DNA from 2 places in the Pseudomonas sp. MF09150 genome. Region 1 is predicted to be linked to the other one. Evidence: riboswitches for the same ligand, from Rfam matches in the RefSeq annotation. Region 1 holds a riboswitch; the other holds the start of a gene.
The links. A riboswitch is a leader RNA that binds a small molecule or an ion and turns the genes downstream of it on or off. The one in region 1 is predicted to bind cobalamin.

Region 1 (7,181 bases):
TCAATGACCCATCAAGGCACCAGGGCGGTAACGGCCACGGGCGAGCCCGAACCTTCCTGCAGCCGCAGTACCCCGATGACCAGCGTCGCGCCCTTGGCCGGCAACTGGTCAAGGTTGGTCAGGCATTCGAGGATGATGCCGTTTTTCTCCAGCACCTGGCTGTTGGTGGCGTACACCTCATCCTGGCCCGGATCGGCGCCATGGGTGTCGATGCCCACGCCGGCGATCTGGCGCTTCTCAAGTAGGAATTTGCTGGTCTCGGCACCGACACCGGGGAAGTGCGGGCCCTTGGCGTCTGCATTGATAAAGGCCTTGGGGTCGTTCCACAGGGCTTGCCAGCCGGTGTAGAAAAGCACCAGCGAGCCCTTGGCGATCGTGCCGTGCTCGCGTTCCCATTTTTCGATGTCCTGCACGCCGATCACGTAGTCGGCGTTGGCTTTGGATTGGCTGCGCACATCAATCACCACCGCCGGCCGGATCAGGGACTCGGGCGCATAGCCGTCGATGCCCATGCCCTTGGCGTGAAAACTGTTGGGCGCATTCATATGGGTCGCGCTGTGCTCACCGATACTGAAGCGCCGCAGGTAATAGCCGTCCTTGTCCAGCGTTGCCACGACATCGAAGGTCACTGGCGGGTCGTTGGGCCATAACGGTATGGAGGGGCTGATAACGTGGCTGAGGTCGATGACCTTGCGAAACTGGAGACTGTGCATTCCCTGGACTCCCTTGTCCTCGGCGAAACTCTTGGCCACGCCGACCGCCAGAAACGCGGTCAGTACGCCAATGGATGCCATTTTGAAACGGCTGTTTTTCTGCGTTGATTTAACCATGACGTCTGAGTGCTCCATCAAACAATAAGAGGATCCTGCCCTGGTGCCCGACTCTGTGTGGCTGCCCGAAAGCACCCAGGAAAAGCCTGCACAGTGTGACTAAGTGAGCGGCGCTTTTCATCAGCCTCCAAAAATATCCAATCCTCCACATTCACCCTGTAGCCCTGTAGCCCTGTAGCCCTGTAGCCGCTGCCGAGCTTTCGCGGTGTTGCGAACGCAGGCCAGAGCCTTCGGCAGCGGCTACGCGCCTGATATGATCAGCGCCCCCTGGCGAGTGCCTGCTGCAAAAAAGGATTTTGACGTGCCAACCCTCGATCAACTGCTCAACCTCACCGACCCGGCACTGCCCTTGATCGAGGCGTGGATCGCCCGCTCCCCTCATCGCTGCGAATGGCTGGCGCCGGCGCCGGATCGCGAGGCCATCCTGCTGGCACTCGGCGTGAGCACCCGCTCGGTGCTCGGGGCCATGGCTTACGAAAGCGGTGGGCTGTTGATCGATGACGGCTGGCTGCGACTGCTGGGGTCGGGCCATCCACAGCTGCCACGCAACCTGCGGGACTGGAACCAGGACCGCATTCAGGGGGCGATGCTGGTCGCCGACGATGCCGTGGGCGGCTTCTTCGCCATCAACGGCGGCAGCCTCGGCGACGATACCGGGGCCCTGTACTACTGGGCCCCGGACACCCTGCGCTGGGAAGCCCTGGAAATCGGTTACTCGGACTTCGTCGAATGGGCCCTGAGCGAACGCCTCGGGCAGTTCTACCAGGACCTGCGCTGGGACGGCTGGCAGCGTGAACTGCCGCAGCTTGGGGCAGACCAGTGCATGAGCTTCTACCCGTTCCTGTGGACCGCCGAAGGCAGCATCAACAGCAGCAGTCGGCGCGCCGTGCCGCTGGAAGAACACTACCGGCTGAACCTGGAACTGGCGCAAAAGCTCGACGCTCCGGCCTGAGATCCAGCGTCAGCCACCGGGGCTCAGCGGGGAATCACGATGTAGTCGTTGCGCTGGACCACCCCGCGATGCTCGCCCTCCACCAGGTGGATATAGCGCCCGTCCACGGCGTCGATCGGCAGGCAATCGTCTACGTCCATCAGCGCGTCGGTATGGGCCTTGCTCCAGTGGCTGAGCATCTGCCGCTTGCCCTTGGCCTTGGCTTCAGCCTTGTCATGGGCCACCACCAGCAGGTAGTGGTGGGCCTCGCCGAAGGCCTGGGCCTCATAGCCGCCGAGGTTGATGAAATACAGGCGCGGGGCCCCGGGCAGAGGCGCCAGCGGGCTCAACTGCACCTTCCACCCTTCCACGCCATCGACCTGCATCCACGAATCGACATGCAGCCCCGCCGGGCTGCCAAACCAGCCTTCGCGCAGTTGCGGGTAGGCCGCTTCCAGGCTGTCGGCGATGGCGAACACCACGTCGTGGACCTCAATCTTGGCCCTGGGGTGTTTGCCCCCCAGCATCACTACAAAAAGCATTCTGTTCCTTGGTTACCTGCCGCCGGCGGCAGCGATTTCAGGGTGATGGTCCCGGTCGGGGCTCATCAGGCAAGCGCCATATTCTTCACCATGTTGCGTCTGATTGCTGAGGTTTTACTGCGCCCGGGACACTCCCGCGCGGCTTGCAGCACATTGCAGCTAAAGGCCAATCGCCAGCAGCCGATAGCCACACAGGCCATGCCATTCGCTGGCAAGGATTGCGGCGTGGGGCACGACGGCCCCGCCATTGGACAACCAGGAGATGGTCTTGAAGCACACATTCAACGCGCTCGCGCTGGCGGCGGCGCTGGTCTCGCCGACGCTGCTGGCGGCCCCGGGCTTTACCGTGCATGACGTTGCACTCGGCATGCCCTATGACGAAGTCAATCTGCTGCTTCAGGAAACCTGCCCCCGGGGCTGCATGACCTACACCGGCTCCGGCCCGGCGGGCATCCATTCGCTGACGGTGTTCCTGCGCTACCAGACCATCTACTTCAGCAACACCCGGCGCACCGAGGTCAACCGCGACAAGCCCTATGAATCGGCGACCTACACCTTCGGCCCCGATCACAGGGTCATTGCCCTGGAAGCCGAGGTAAAAGGCTCGCTCACCGCCGGCAAAAAGCTCGCCGACGAGGCCCTGGCCCGTTATTCAGGCCCGTTGCAGGCGTTCACCCAGACCAACAAGGTCGCGGTACATGCCCAGGCATCGCTGGATCACCTGTCCTACCTGTATGCGCCGAATATGACCGGCAAGCAGTTCGAGCTGAGCGTGATCGAGCCTGCGCCCTCGCGCATGGCGGTGACCCGGGTCAATTACTGGGACTTCGACGCCGTGCGCGCCCTCGAAGCCGCCAAGCCCGCCGACTTCATGACCGTGCGCGGCCCTGCCGGCCTGGGCCTGGTGCCCCGCGAAGCCAACGCCGCGGAAGCGGCCAAGGCCCGTCGTTACCCGGCACTGGAGATCGGCACCCAGACCCAGGCCGTCAACGGCAACGACAAGGTGCAGGTGATTGCCGAACAGCATGACGGCAATAAAAACCCGCCCAGCCAATTGCTGGTCAACGGTGCCCTGATCCAGAAGTCGGCCCTGCTCAGCGACGGCATGTCGTTCGAAGCTGTGCAGCACCTGGGGGATGGGCTGTTTCTGGTGAGTGCCGCGTGGGCCGGCAATGGCTGCAGTGCCCAAGAGCAAATATTGCTCAAAGTGGTCAACGGCAAGGGGCATCTGTCCGAACCCTTTGGCCGCTGCGAACCGCAGATCACCCAGCATGCCGGCACCACCTACTTCAACTTCGCCGAAACCGAATACGAGCCGCAGCAGACCCTGGCCACCCCCTGAAGCATCCCCCGCCTATCGCGTAGCCGCTGCCGAGGACCGGCGGCGGCACAGACTGTTTTCCCCTGTAGCAGCTTTGCGCATTGACGAAGAAATTCATCAATGGTCATATGCGCGCCAGTTTCAGGTGTCCCATGCCGCCGTGCATGGGATTAAACGGGAAGCCGGTGCGTCACTTCGGTGATCAGTCCGGCGCTGCCCCCGCAACGGTAAGCGAGCGAAGCATTCGACAGACCACTGTGCTCCGGCATGGGAAGGTGAATGCTTCATGACCCTCGCGAGCCCGGAGACCGGCCTGCAACTTCGTTTGGCAACCCCGCGGTGGGCGGGCGCAGTCCGGTTTGCGTGGGCGCGTGCGCCTGCGATTCCTTATGCGTTGTTCCCTCCGGGTTTCATTCTTTCCTGACTCAGTTGGAATAGCATGTCCCGCAATCCCCTGCTCCAAAGCCTCGCAAGCCGATCCCTGCCGATCACCTTTGTCCCCTGCATGGCCTTTTCATCCCTGACCTTTGCCGAAACCGACCACCGTGCGCTCGCCTTGCCGGCGACCCTGGTCAGCGAAGTCGCCAAGGGCGATGACACTTCCCTCAGCACACCGCTGCCCGCCGGCTCACGGCTCAACCTGAGCGCCCTGGAAAACCCCGCCAGCACCAGCAGCATCGGCCAGGACGCCATCGACAACCGCAATAACCTCACGGTGCAGGACGCGGTGACCCGCTCCCCGGGCATCACCAGCATCGCCGCCCCGGGCAACGGCAACACCGCGTTGGCGGCGCGGGGCTTTACCGGGCACAGCTCGGTCATGACCCTGTTCGACGGTGCCCGCCTGTACACCGGTGCCGGCAGCCTGACGTTTCCGGTCGACCCGTGGATGGTTGAACGCATCGACGTGATCCGTGGCCCGGCCTCGGTGCTCTATGGCGAAGGCGCCACCGGGGCGGTGGTCAATGTGATCTCGAAGAAGCCCTTCGAAGGTGAAGTGCGCAACCGCCTGCGCCTGGGTTATGGCTCCAACGACCGCCAGCAGCTGGGCCTGGACAGCGGCGGCTCCCTCAGCGACACCCTGAGCTATCGCCTGACCCTGAACCAGCAGCAAAGCAACGGCTGGGTCGACCACGGCGACTCGCGCAGCCTGGCCCTCAGTGCGGCCCTGCGCTGGCAGGCCAACGATGACCTGAGCTTCACCTTCGCCCATGAGCGTGGCGACAGCGAACCGAGCAGTTACTTCGGCACGCCCCTGCTCGACGGGCACTACCGCGACAGCCTGCGCGACAAGAACTACAACCTGCGCAACGCCGTGCAGCGATACAACGACGAATGGACCCGACTCAATACCGACTGGAACCTGAGCGACAGCCTCAGCGCCAGCAACCAGCTGTATTACATCAAGAGCCGACGCCATTGGCGCAACGCCGAAACCTACAGCTGGGACAGCCCCCGCCAGCAACTGCTGCGCAACAGCTACCTGGAGATCAAGCACGACCAGGAGCAGATGGGCGACCGTCAGAGCTTCACCTTCAACCATTCGCTGTTCGGCCTGGACAGCCGCACGGTGGTCGGTACCGAGTACAACAAAATCAGGTTCGCCGTGGGCAACAACTCGCCCTATACCGATGTCGGCGGCGACTACATCGACCCTTGGCAGCCGGCAGCGGGTTACTTCCAGAGTCGCTCGGCATTTTCGCCCCAGACCGCCAGCAGCACCCACACCTTTGCCCTGTTTGCCGAGAACCGCTTGCAGCTGTCCGAGCGCTGGTCCCTGGTGACCGGCGTGCGCCGCGACCAGAACCACATCGAGCGCGACGACCAGCGTGCCGGCAGCCGCAGCGACCGCAGCCTCACGGGCGGCAACTGGCGCGCCGGGCTGGTGTTCGCGGTCACCGACCAACTGTCGCTGTACGGCCAGTACTCGACCAGCGAGGACGGGGTCAACAACCTCATCAGCCTGAACCCGAGCCAGCAGCAGATGGACCTGACCGAGGCCCGGCAGACCGAGTTCGGCCTCAAGCAACAGTTCTGGGACGGGCGCGGTGAATGGACCCTGGCGGCCTACCATATCGTCAAGAAAAAACTGCTCAGCAGCGACCCAATCACGCGCCTGGCGCAACAGGTCGGCCAGCAGTCCGCCGACGGCCTGGAGGCATCCCTGGAGCTGGCCCTGGCCCACGACTGGCAGGTCTCGGCCAATGCCGCGCTGGTGCGGGCCGAATACGACGACTTCGATGAAGTGGTGTCGGGCCAGGTGGTCTCGCGCGCCGGCAATCGCCCGAGCAACGTGCCGCGCCGCAGCGCCAACCTGTGGTTGAACAAGGCCCTGAGCCAGGAGCTGACAGCCGGCATGGGCGTGCGTTATGTCGACGCGCGTTATGCCAATACGGCCAACACCACCCAGGTTCCGGGCTACACGGTGCTCGACGCCAACCTCGGCTGGCAACTGCAACGGGATGTGCGCCTGGGCCTGCAGCTCAACAACCTGCTCGACCGGCGCTACGCCGTGGCCCAGCAGAATAATGGCCAGCAATGGCTGATGGGTGAGCCGCGCTCGTTTTTCGTCACCGCCGACTACAGCTTCTAAGTGCCGGTCACGCTGTAGCGGGCAACCCTCGGGCACGTTTAACGCCGCCCGAGCCAGGCACCGGGGACCCCGCAGGTTCCCGGCGCTGGCTGCTGGAAGAGCAGCAGACCATCAGCAACCGGCTGTTGCGCCTGGTGCATCCCCACGCCTCATCTCCCCGCGACGCCAGCCTGGCGGCCAGCAAGCGGGCTGGCATGCTTTCTGCGTTAACGCCATTGCGCCCGACTTCGGGCCCTGCCGTTCCAACCCAGAGGCCTTGCATGAATCACTCTTTCGCCCGACTCGGCATCAGCGCCGGATTGCTTTTCTCCTCCCTGCTCCACAACACCGCCAGCGCCGCTGTGGTGGATGCCGAGCGCCTGCAGACACTCGACCGGGATATCCGCCAGGCCACCCCGCAACTGATCGAGCTGCGCCACGATATCCATCAACACCCGGAGCTGGGCAACCGCGAAGTGCGCACTGCCAAGCTGGTGGCCGCGCGCCTTCGTGAGCTGGGCCTGGAAGTGCAAACCGACATCGGCCACACCGGCGTGGTCGGGCTGTTGCGCGGCGGCAAGCCGGGACCGGTGGTGGCCATTCGTTCCGAACTGGACGCGCTGCCGGTCACCGAGCAGACCGGCCTGCCCTACGCCTCGACCGTGACCCAGGCCTACAGCGGCAATGACTTCAGCCAGGCCGGAAAGCAAGTCGGGGTCATGCACGCCTGCGGCCACGATGCGCACATCGCCATTGTGCTGGGGGTGGCCCAGGTCCTGGCGGCGCACAAGGACAGCCTGCCCGGCACCATCAAGTTCATTTTCCAGCCGGCCGAAGAAGGCGTGCCGGTGGGAGAAACCGGCGGCGCCCGGCTGATGATCGAACAAGGGGTGCTGGCCAACCCGGCGCCGCAAGCGATCTTCGGCCTGCACGTGGGGCCGGGGGTGTCCGGCACCCTTTCGGTCAGTCGCCAACGCACCACCGC
Region 2 (7,181 bases), 430 kb from region 1:
GCCGCAAAGCGGCTGCCCCCCGTATCTCCGCGCGCCCTACGGGCGATATAAATGCGCATGCCCCGCGCGATACAGCGACGACTCACTGAAATGATCCGTCGCCAGCACCCGGCCCACCAGAATCAACGCCGTGCGGCGAAAACCCTTGGCCGCCACTTTCTGCTCGATGTCGTTCAGGGTGCCCAGCACCCAGTCCTGATCCGGCCAGGTGGCGCGATGGACCACGGCAATCGGGCAATCGGCGCCGTAGTGGGGCAGCAGTTCGGCGACGATTTTCTGCAGGTGGTTGACCCCCAGGTGAATCGCCATGGTCGCGCCATGCTGGGCCAGGCTGGAGAACTCCTCGCCAGGGGGCATCGCGGTCTTGTCGGCGTAGCGGGTCAGGATCACGCTTTGCGACACGTCCGGCAGGGTCAGCTCCGCCCCGAGCAACGCGGCGCAGGCGGCGGTGGCGGTGACCCCGGGGACGATTTCAAAGGGGATCTGCAATTGGCGCAGGTGGCGGATCTGCTCGCCGATGGCGCCATACAGGCTGGGGTCGCCGGAATGCACCCGGGCCACGTCCTGGCCCTTGGCGTGGGCGTTTTTGATCAGCTCGATGATCTGTTCCAGGTGCAACTCGGCGCTGTTGACCAGCAGTTCGGCGCTATGCCCCGCCAGCACCGCCTCGGGCACCAGGGAGCCGGCGTAGACAATCACCGGGCAGCGATGGATCAGCCGCTGGCCCTTGACGGTGATCAGCTCCGGGTCGCCGGGGCCGGCGCCGATAAAAAAGACGGTCATGGCTGTTTCCTGTGAAAAAAGGGTCAAGGCAAGCTTGTAGATGAAGATTGCTCATGATCAACGCGGGGGATTATCGGGGTTTTAGCCGCAGCAGGCCATGGCCAGGGTCGCCTGGGCGTACTTTTGGCGGCGGATCAGCAGTTTCGCCGGGCTCTGCGCCAGGCGTTCGGCCAGGGCCAGGGCGGCGCTTTCGGCCACGCCATAGCAGCCGGTGCGTTCGTAGGCGATTTCCGAGCGGTGGCTCAGTTGCAGCGCATAGGGCGTGAGCTGCGAGCTGCTGAAACAGGTCAGGGGCAGGGCTAACTGCTCGGCCAGTTGCAGCAGGCCGGGCTCTTCGCGTTTCAGGTCGATACTGGCCAGGCCCCGGACTTGATCCAGCCCGAAGCCATGGGTCTCCAGGACCTGGTCGAGCAATGCGCGCAGCGTGTCCACCGGGCAACCGCGCTGGCAACCCAGGCCGACCACCAGGGCCGGCGCTGCGTGCCGTTCACTCATGCCGCGTAGTGACCCGCGCTTTTACGCCGGAACAACCAGGCGCTGATCACGCCCAGGGCCAGCCAGAACGCGGCATTGGTCAGTTGCGAGGCGATTTTGAACTGCGCTTCCAGGGCCTCCGGAGCCAGCATCGAATGCACTTCCGGCTGTGGCGCGCCAATGATGTGCGGCACGGCAATGATGGCGACACCCAGCACTTTCAGCAGCCAGTGCTGGGCAAACACGATCAGCGCGATACCGACGGCGGTCGAGGCCGCGGTGCCGACCCACCAGATCTGCCGTTGTGCCAGGTCCGCAGCGGCGGTGCCCGGCAGCTCGGGCGGCAGGCCCATGGTTGGCGCCAGGCAGAAGGTGGCGTAACCGGCCAGGCCCCACAGCAGCCCCTGGGACGTGCGATTCGGCGCGCGCAGGGTGTACAGGCCGGCGAGCATCAGGGCGAAGCCGACGGCCACCACCAGGTTACCGCCAGTGGTCGACAGCACGCGCTGCCAGCCATCTTCCGGCTCCCAGGCTTCGGCATCGTGGGTGTGGCCGGCCATGGCGCCTTCGGCGTGTTCATGGACTTCAGTGGCCGGGGCCTTTTCGTAGGTTTCGGCCTGCAAAATCAGCGGGGCGACCCAGAAGCTTTGCAGCAGGGTCAGCAACAGGGCGGCCAGCAGCCCGGTGAAACCTGCGGTTTGCGCAATACGCTTGATCATGTCAGCAGGTCTCAATGGCACGGGAAGGCGGAGCTGTGACGGGTATCGTGGGCAGCGTTGTGCACTGCTTCGATATGGGAGAACCCGGCGAAATACACCAGGCACGCGCCGAGGATCGAGGCACCGATGGCGGCGACCAGGCGTTGGCTCAGGGTGGAGGTGCTGCTGGCGGATTGACTGGTGCTGCTGATGATCGACATGGCGCATCCCTCTGGTTATCAGCGGGTGGATCGAACGCAGCAAAACCCCGCGCGACGGGCGCACAAGGAATTAACAGCGCCCGCCCACCGCGGGTTTGTTATGTGTCTATTGCGGGCCGGTCTCCGGGCTCGCGAAGGGCGGGGCTTGCGCCTGGCCTGCAAGAATCGCCTTCCCATGCCGGATGACCGGCGCAGTGGATCTGATTCTTCGCTCGCTTACCGTTGCGGGGGCAGCACCGGACTGGTCAAGGCCTTGAGTAAGGCACGTGACGCACCGGTTTCCCGTTTCACCCTATGAAGGGCACCCGTAACAAGGTGTGTAGGAGAGCATGGGCGGGGGAGGGCCGTCAATTGCCACTCTTTCGCAATGGCGCCGGGACCGGGCAATGAATTTTCCCCGCGCCGGCACCGAGGCTGGCCGACAATGCGCATTGACCGGCCCCTGCGCTCTGCGTAGCCTTGCGCACTCGAGGTTCTTCGGCGCAGTCGGCCGAAGCTAAGAAGGGAACGCGGTCCAAGCCGCGGCTGCCCCCGCAACTGTAAAGGGTCATGGTTGATGCACAGCCACTGCACGCGCTTCAAGGCGTTGGCGGGAAGGCGCGTCAATCGTCGGTTACCACCGGCACACCCTCAGCCAGGAGACCTGCCTCGTGACGAATTCTCACTACAACCGGGCGGGGTGATCCGGTGGCGAACTCTTCCGCGCAGCCATTGCCGCGGTTTTCGTCCCGTATGCCCGCCACCTTGCCAAAGGGCATCCGATGAAAACACTGGCCAAACTTCCCGTCACCATCGTCACCGGCTTCCTTGGCTCGGGCAAAACCACCTTGCTGCGGCACATGCTCGACAACGCCCAGGGGCGCCGGATCGCAGTGATCGTCAACGAATTTGGCGAACTGGGCATCGACGGTGAAATCCTCAAGCAATGCTCCATCGGCTGCACTGAAGAAGAAGCCAGCGGCCGGGTCTACGAGCTGGCCAACGGCTGCCTGTGCTGCACCGTGCAGGAAGAATTCTTCCCGGTGATGCGCGAATTGGTAGCCCGGCGCGGCGACCTTGACCACATCCTGATCGAAACCTCGGGCCTGGCTCTGCCAAAACCCCTGGTCCAGGCCTTCCAGTGGCCGGAAATCCGCAGCGCCTGCACCGTCGACGCGGTAATCACCGTGGTCGACAGCCCGGCCGTGGCCGCCGGCACCTTCGCCGCCTTCCCGGACCAGGTCGATGCCCAGCGCAAGCTTGACCCCAACCTGGACCACGAATCGCCGCTGCACGAGCTGTTCGCCGACCAACTGGCCAGCGCCGACCTGGTGATTCTCAACAAGGCTGACCTGATCAGCGCCGAAGACCTGGCAAAAGTACGCCTGGAAGTGGCTGAAGAACTGCCGCCAGCGGTCAAGGTCATCGAAGCCAGCAGCGGTCGCCTGCCGCTGGACGTGTTGCTGGGCCTGGGTGCTGGCTCCGAAGAACACATCGACAGCCGTCACAGCCACCACGACCATCACCATGACGGCGACGATGCCGATCATGACGACCACGATCACGACGCTTTCGATTCGATCTCCATCGAACTGCCGCAAGCCGAGGAAAGCCTGCTGCTCGATGCCCTGACCCAACTGGTGGTCAAGCACGGGATCCTGCGGGTCAAGGGGTTTGCCGCCATCCCCAACAAGCCGATGCGCTTGCTGATCCAGGGCGTGGGCACCCGTTTCGACAAGCACTTCGACCGCCAGTGGGGCGCCGACGAGGCCCGGACCACGCGCCTGGTGCTGATCGGCCAAGAGCTGGACGCCGAGCAACTCGAAGCGCAACTGCGCGCCGCCCTCAGCGTTTAACCCATGCACCTGCTCAGGACCCAGCCCGGCGGTTTCGTGTCGGATGACAACATTGCCGACCTTGGACAAACCCCCGCCGAGCTGGTGATCCTGTGCAGCGGCGACTCCAGCCTGGCGCTGCTGGCGGAAGCGGCCCAGCAGTTGCCGGACGACTTCCCGAGCTTTCGCCTGGCCAACCCGATGCAGGTGCAGAACCACGCCTCGGTCGACCTGTATGTCGACCAGGTGCTGCGTCACGCCAAGGTGATCCTGATTTCCCTGCACGGCGGCATCGGCTACTGGCGCTACGGCGTCGAACGCCTGGTGCAACTGGCCGAGCGCGGGGTGCAGCTGATTCTGGTGCCGGGGGATGACCGCCCGGACCCGGAGCTCAGCGACCTGAGCACGGTGCCGGCCGCCGCGCGCGATCGGCTGTGGCACTTCTTGCGCCAGGGCGGGCGCGACAACGCCCTGAATCTGTACCGTTGCCTGGCCGCCAGCCTGCTGGGCCGCGACTATGCCTGGGCCGAGCCGCAGACCCTGCCGCGCACGGCGATTTACCACCCCCATAAAAGCGCCGCGACCCTGAGCGATTGGCAGGCCGACTGGCACGCCGGACAGCCGGTGGCGGCGGTGCTGTTTTACCGCTCCCATCTGCAGGCGGCCAATACCGGGTTTATCGATGTGTTTTGCCAGCGTTTGCAGGCGGCCGGGCTCAACCCGTTGCCGATTGCCCTGGCCAGTCTCAAGGAGCCCGGCTGCCTGACGGTGGTCGAAGACTTGCTGGATGAAGTCGAGGCCGGGGTGATTCTGAACACCACCGGCTTTGCCCAGTCCAGCCCCGAGGCCCCGCATCTGCGGCCATTTCGGCGCAATATCCCGGTGATCCAGGCCATCTGCGCCCAGGACAACGAACCCGGCTGGCGCGCCAGCGAACAAGGCCTGGGCCCGCGCGACCTGGCGATGCACATCGCTTTGCCCGAGCTGGACGGGCGCATCATCAGCCGGCCCATCAGCTTCAAGGACCTGGCCTGGCGCAGCGAGCGCAGCCAGTCGGACGTGGTCTGCTACCGGGCCCAGCCCGAGCGCATGGATTTCGTCGCCGAACTGGCGCGGCGCTGGATCGAATTGGCCCGGGTGCCCAACGGGCAAAAGCGCATCGCGCTGATCCTGGCCAACTACCCGACCCGCGACGGGCGCATCGGCAATGGTGTCGGCCTGGATACTCCGGCGGCGGCGCTGAATATCCTGCGCGCCTTGCAGGCCGAGGGCTACCCGCTGAGCACCGAGCTACCGGCCAGCGGCACGGCGTTGATCCAGCAATTGCTCGGTGGCGTCAGCAATGACCTCGACAGCATCGACCTGCGGCCCTGCGCGCAAAGCCTGGCGCTGGACGACTACCGGCTGATGTTCAACGCCTTGCCCGAGGCCAATCGACAGGCGGTGCAAGCGCGTTGGGGCAGCCCGGAACAGGACCCGATGTTTCGCGGCGGACGGATGATGGTCGCCGGCCTGCGTTTTGGCCTGACCTTTGTCGGTATCCAGCCGGCCCGGGGCTATCAGGTCGACCCCAGCGCGGTCTACCACGACCCGGACCTGGTGCCGCCCCACGGTTACCTGGCGTTCTATTTCTGGCTGCGCCAGGCCTATGGCGCCCACGGACTGATTCACGTCGGCAAGCACGGCAACCTGGAGTGGCTGCCGGGCAAGGGTGTCGGGCTGTCCGAGAGCTGCTGGCCGGATGCATTGCTGGGGCCGCTGCCCAATATCTACCCGTTTATCGTTAATGACCCGGGGGAAGGCGCCCAGGCCAAGCGCCGGACCCAGGCGGTGATCATCGACCACCTGATGCCGCCCCTGACCCGCGCCGAAACCTATGGTCCGCTGCGCGACCTGGAGCTGTTGGCCGACGAGTATTACGAAGCCCAACTGCTGGACCCGCGGCGTGCCCGCGAGTTGCAGCGCGACATTCTCAAGCTGGTGCGGGAAACCCGCATCGACCGCGAATTGCAGCTCGACGAAAAACTCGACAGCGACGCCGATGCGGCGATCTGGCTGCCACGCCTGGACACCTACCTGTGCGACCTCAAGGAATCGCAGATCCGCGACGGCCTGCACGTGTTCGGCGAATCGCCCACCGGGCGCCTGCGCCTCGACACCCTGCTGGCCCTGCTGCGCATCCCCCGCGGCGATGGCCGGGGCGCGCAGTCGAGCCTGCTGCGGGCCCTGGCCAAGGCTTTCGAGCTGGGGTTCGATCCGCTGGATTGCGCCTTGGCCGAACCCTGGAGCGAACGCCGGCCGCCGCTGTTGCAGCAGGTCAGCACTGAGCTGTGGCGTACCGCCGGGGACACTCGCGAGCGCCTCGAACTGTTTGCCGGACAGTTGATCGAAAGTGCCCTGCAAGGGCCGCTGGAGCAACTCGAGGACCCGGGTTGGGCAGAGGTGAAGGCGATTATCGAGGGCCTGCGCGACGTGGTCGCACCGCGCCTGGATGCCTGCGGCCCGGCAGAAATGCGCGGCCTGCTGGATGCCCTGGGCGGGCGCTTCGTGCCGGCCGGGCCCAGTGGTGCGCCGAGTCGCGGGCGCCTGGACGTACTGCCCACCGGACGCAATTTTTTCTCGGTGGACGTGCGCAACCTGCCGACCACCACCGCCTGGCGCATCGGCTTTCAGTCAGCCCATCTGATTCTTGAGCGACACCTGCAGGATCACGGCGACCACCTGCGCCAGCTCGGGCTCTCGGTCTGGGGCACGGCGACCATGCGTACCGGCGGTGATGATATCGCCCAGGCCATGGCCCTGATGGGCGTGCGCCCGGTGTGGGCCACCGGCAGCCAGCGGGTCGATGACTTCGAGATCCTGCCCCTGAGCCTGCTGGACCGGCCTCGGGTCGACGTGACCCTGCGGGTCTCTGGGTTCTTCCGCGACGCCTTCGCCAACCTGATCCGGCTGTTCGATGCCGCGGTGCAGGCAGTGGCGGCGCTGGATGAGCCCGATGACCTCAACCCGCTGGCGGCCAAGGTCCGCGCCGAGCGCCAGAGCCTGCTGGAGGCAGGGCTGGATGCCGACGCGGCGGCGCGCCAGGCCGGCTGGCGGATTTTCGGGGCCAAGCCCGGTGCCTATGGGGCCGGGGTCCAGGGCGCCATCGATGGGCGCCTGTGGCAAAGCCGCGAAGACCTGGCCGAGGTCTA

Region 2: it holds a riboswitch for cobalamin, as region 1 does, so the genes downstream of both, AC19YX_RS21760 (CbtB domain-containing protein) here and AC19YX_RS23525 (TonB-dependent receptor) in region 1, are expected to answer to the same signal.

The regions. Positions count from the first base shown of each region.
Region 1 is NZ_JCBCUS010000006.1:497,512-504,692, reverse strand. Features, by position in the region: gene AC19YX_RS23550 (ATP-binding protein) at 1-7, shown strand, start outside; gene AC19YX_RS23545 (cyclase family protein) at 12-830, opposite strand; gene AC19YX_RS23540 (DUF2625 domain-containing protein) at 1,132-1,782, shown strand; gene AC19YX_RS23535 (DUF1543 domain-containing protein) at 1,806-2,303, opposite strand; gene AC19YX_RS23530 (hypothetical protein) at 2,572-3,645, shown strand; cobalamin riboswitch at 3,751-3,955, shown strand; gene AC19YX_RS23525 (TonB-dependent receptor) at 4,064-6,217, shown strand; gene AC19YX_RS23520 (amidohydrolase) at 6,478-7,181, shown strand, end outside.
Region 2 is NZ_JCBCUS010000006.1:70,784-77,964, forward strand. Features, by position in the region: gene cobM (precorrin-4 C(11)-methyltransferase) at 37-783, opposite strand; gene AC19YX_RS21750 (cobalamin biosynthesis protein) at 865-1,278, opposite strand; gene AC19YX_RS21755 (CbtA family protein) at 1,275-1,976, opposite strand; gene AC19YX_RS21760 (CbtB domain-containing protein) at 1,988-2,176, opposite strand; cobalamin riboswitch at 2,274-2,500, opposite strand; cobalamin riboswitch at 2,630-2,841, shown strand; gene cobW (cobalamin biosynthesis protein CobW) at 2,938-4,011, shown strand; gene cobN (cobaltochelatase subunit CobN) at 4,015-7,181, shown strand, end outside.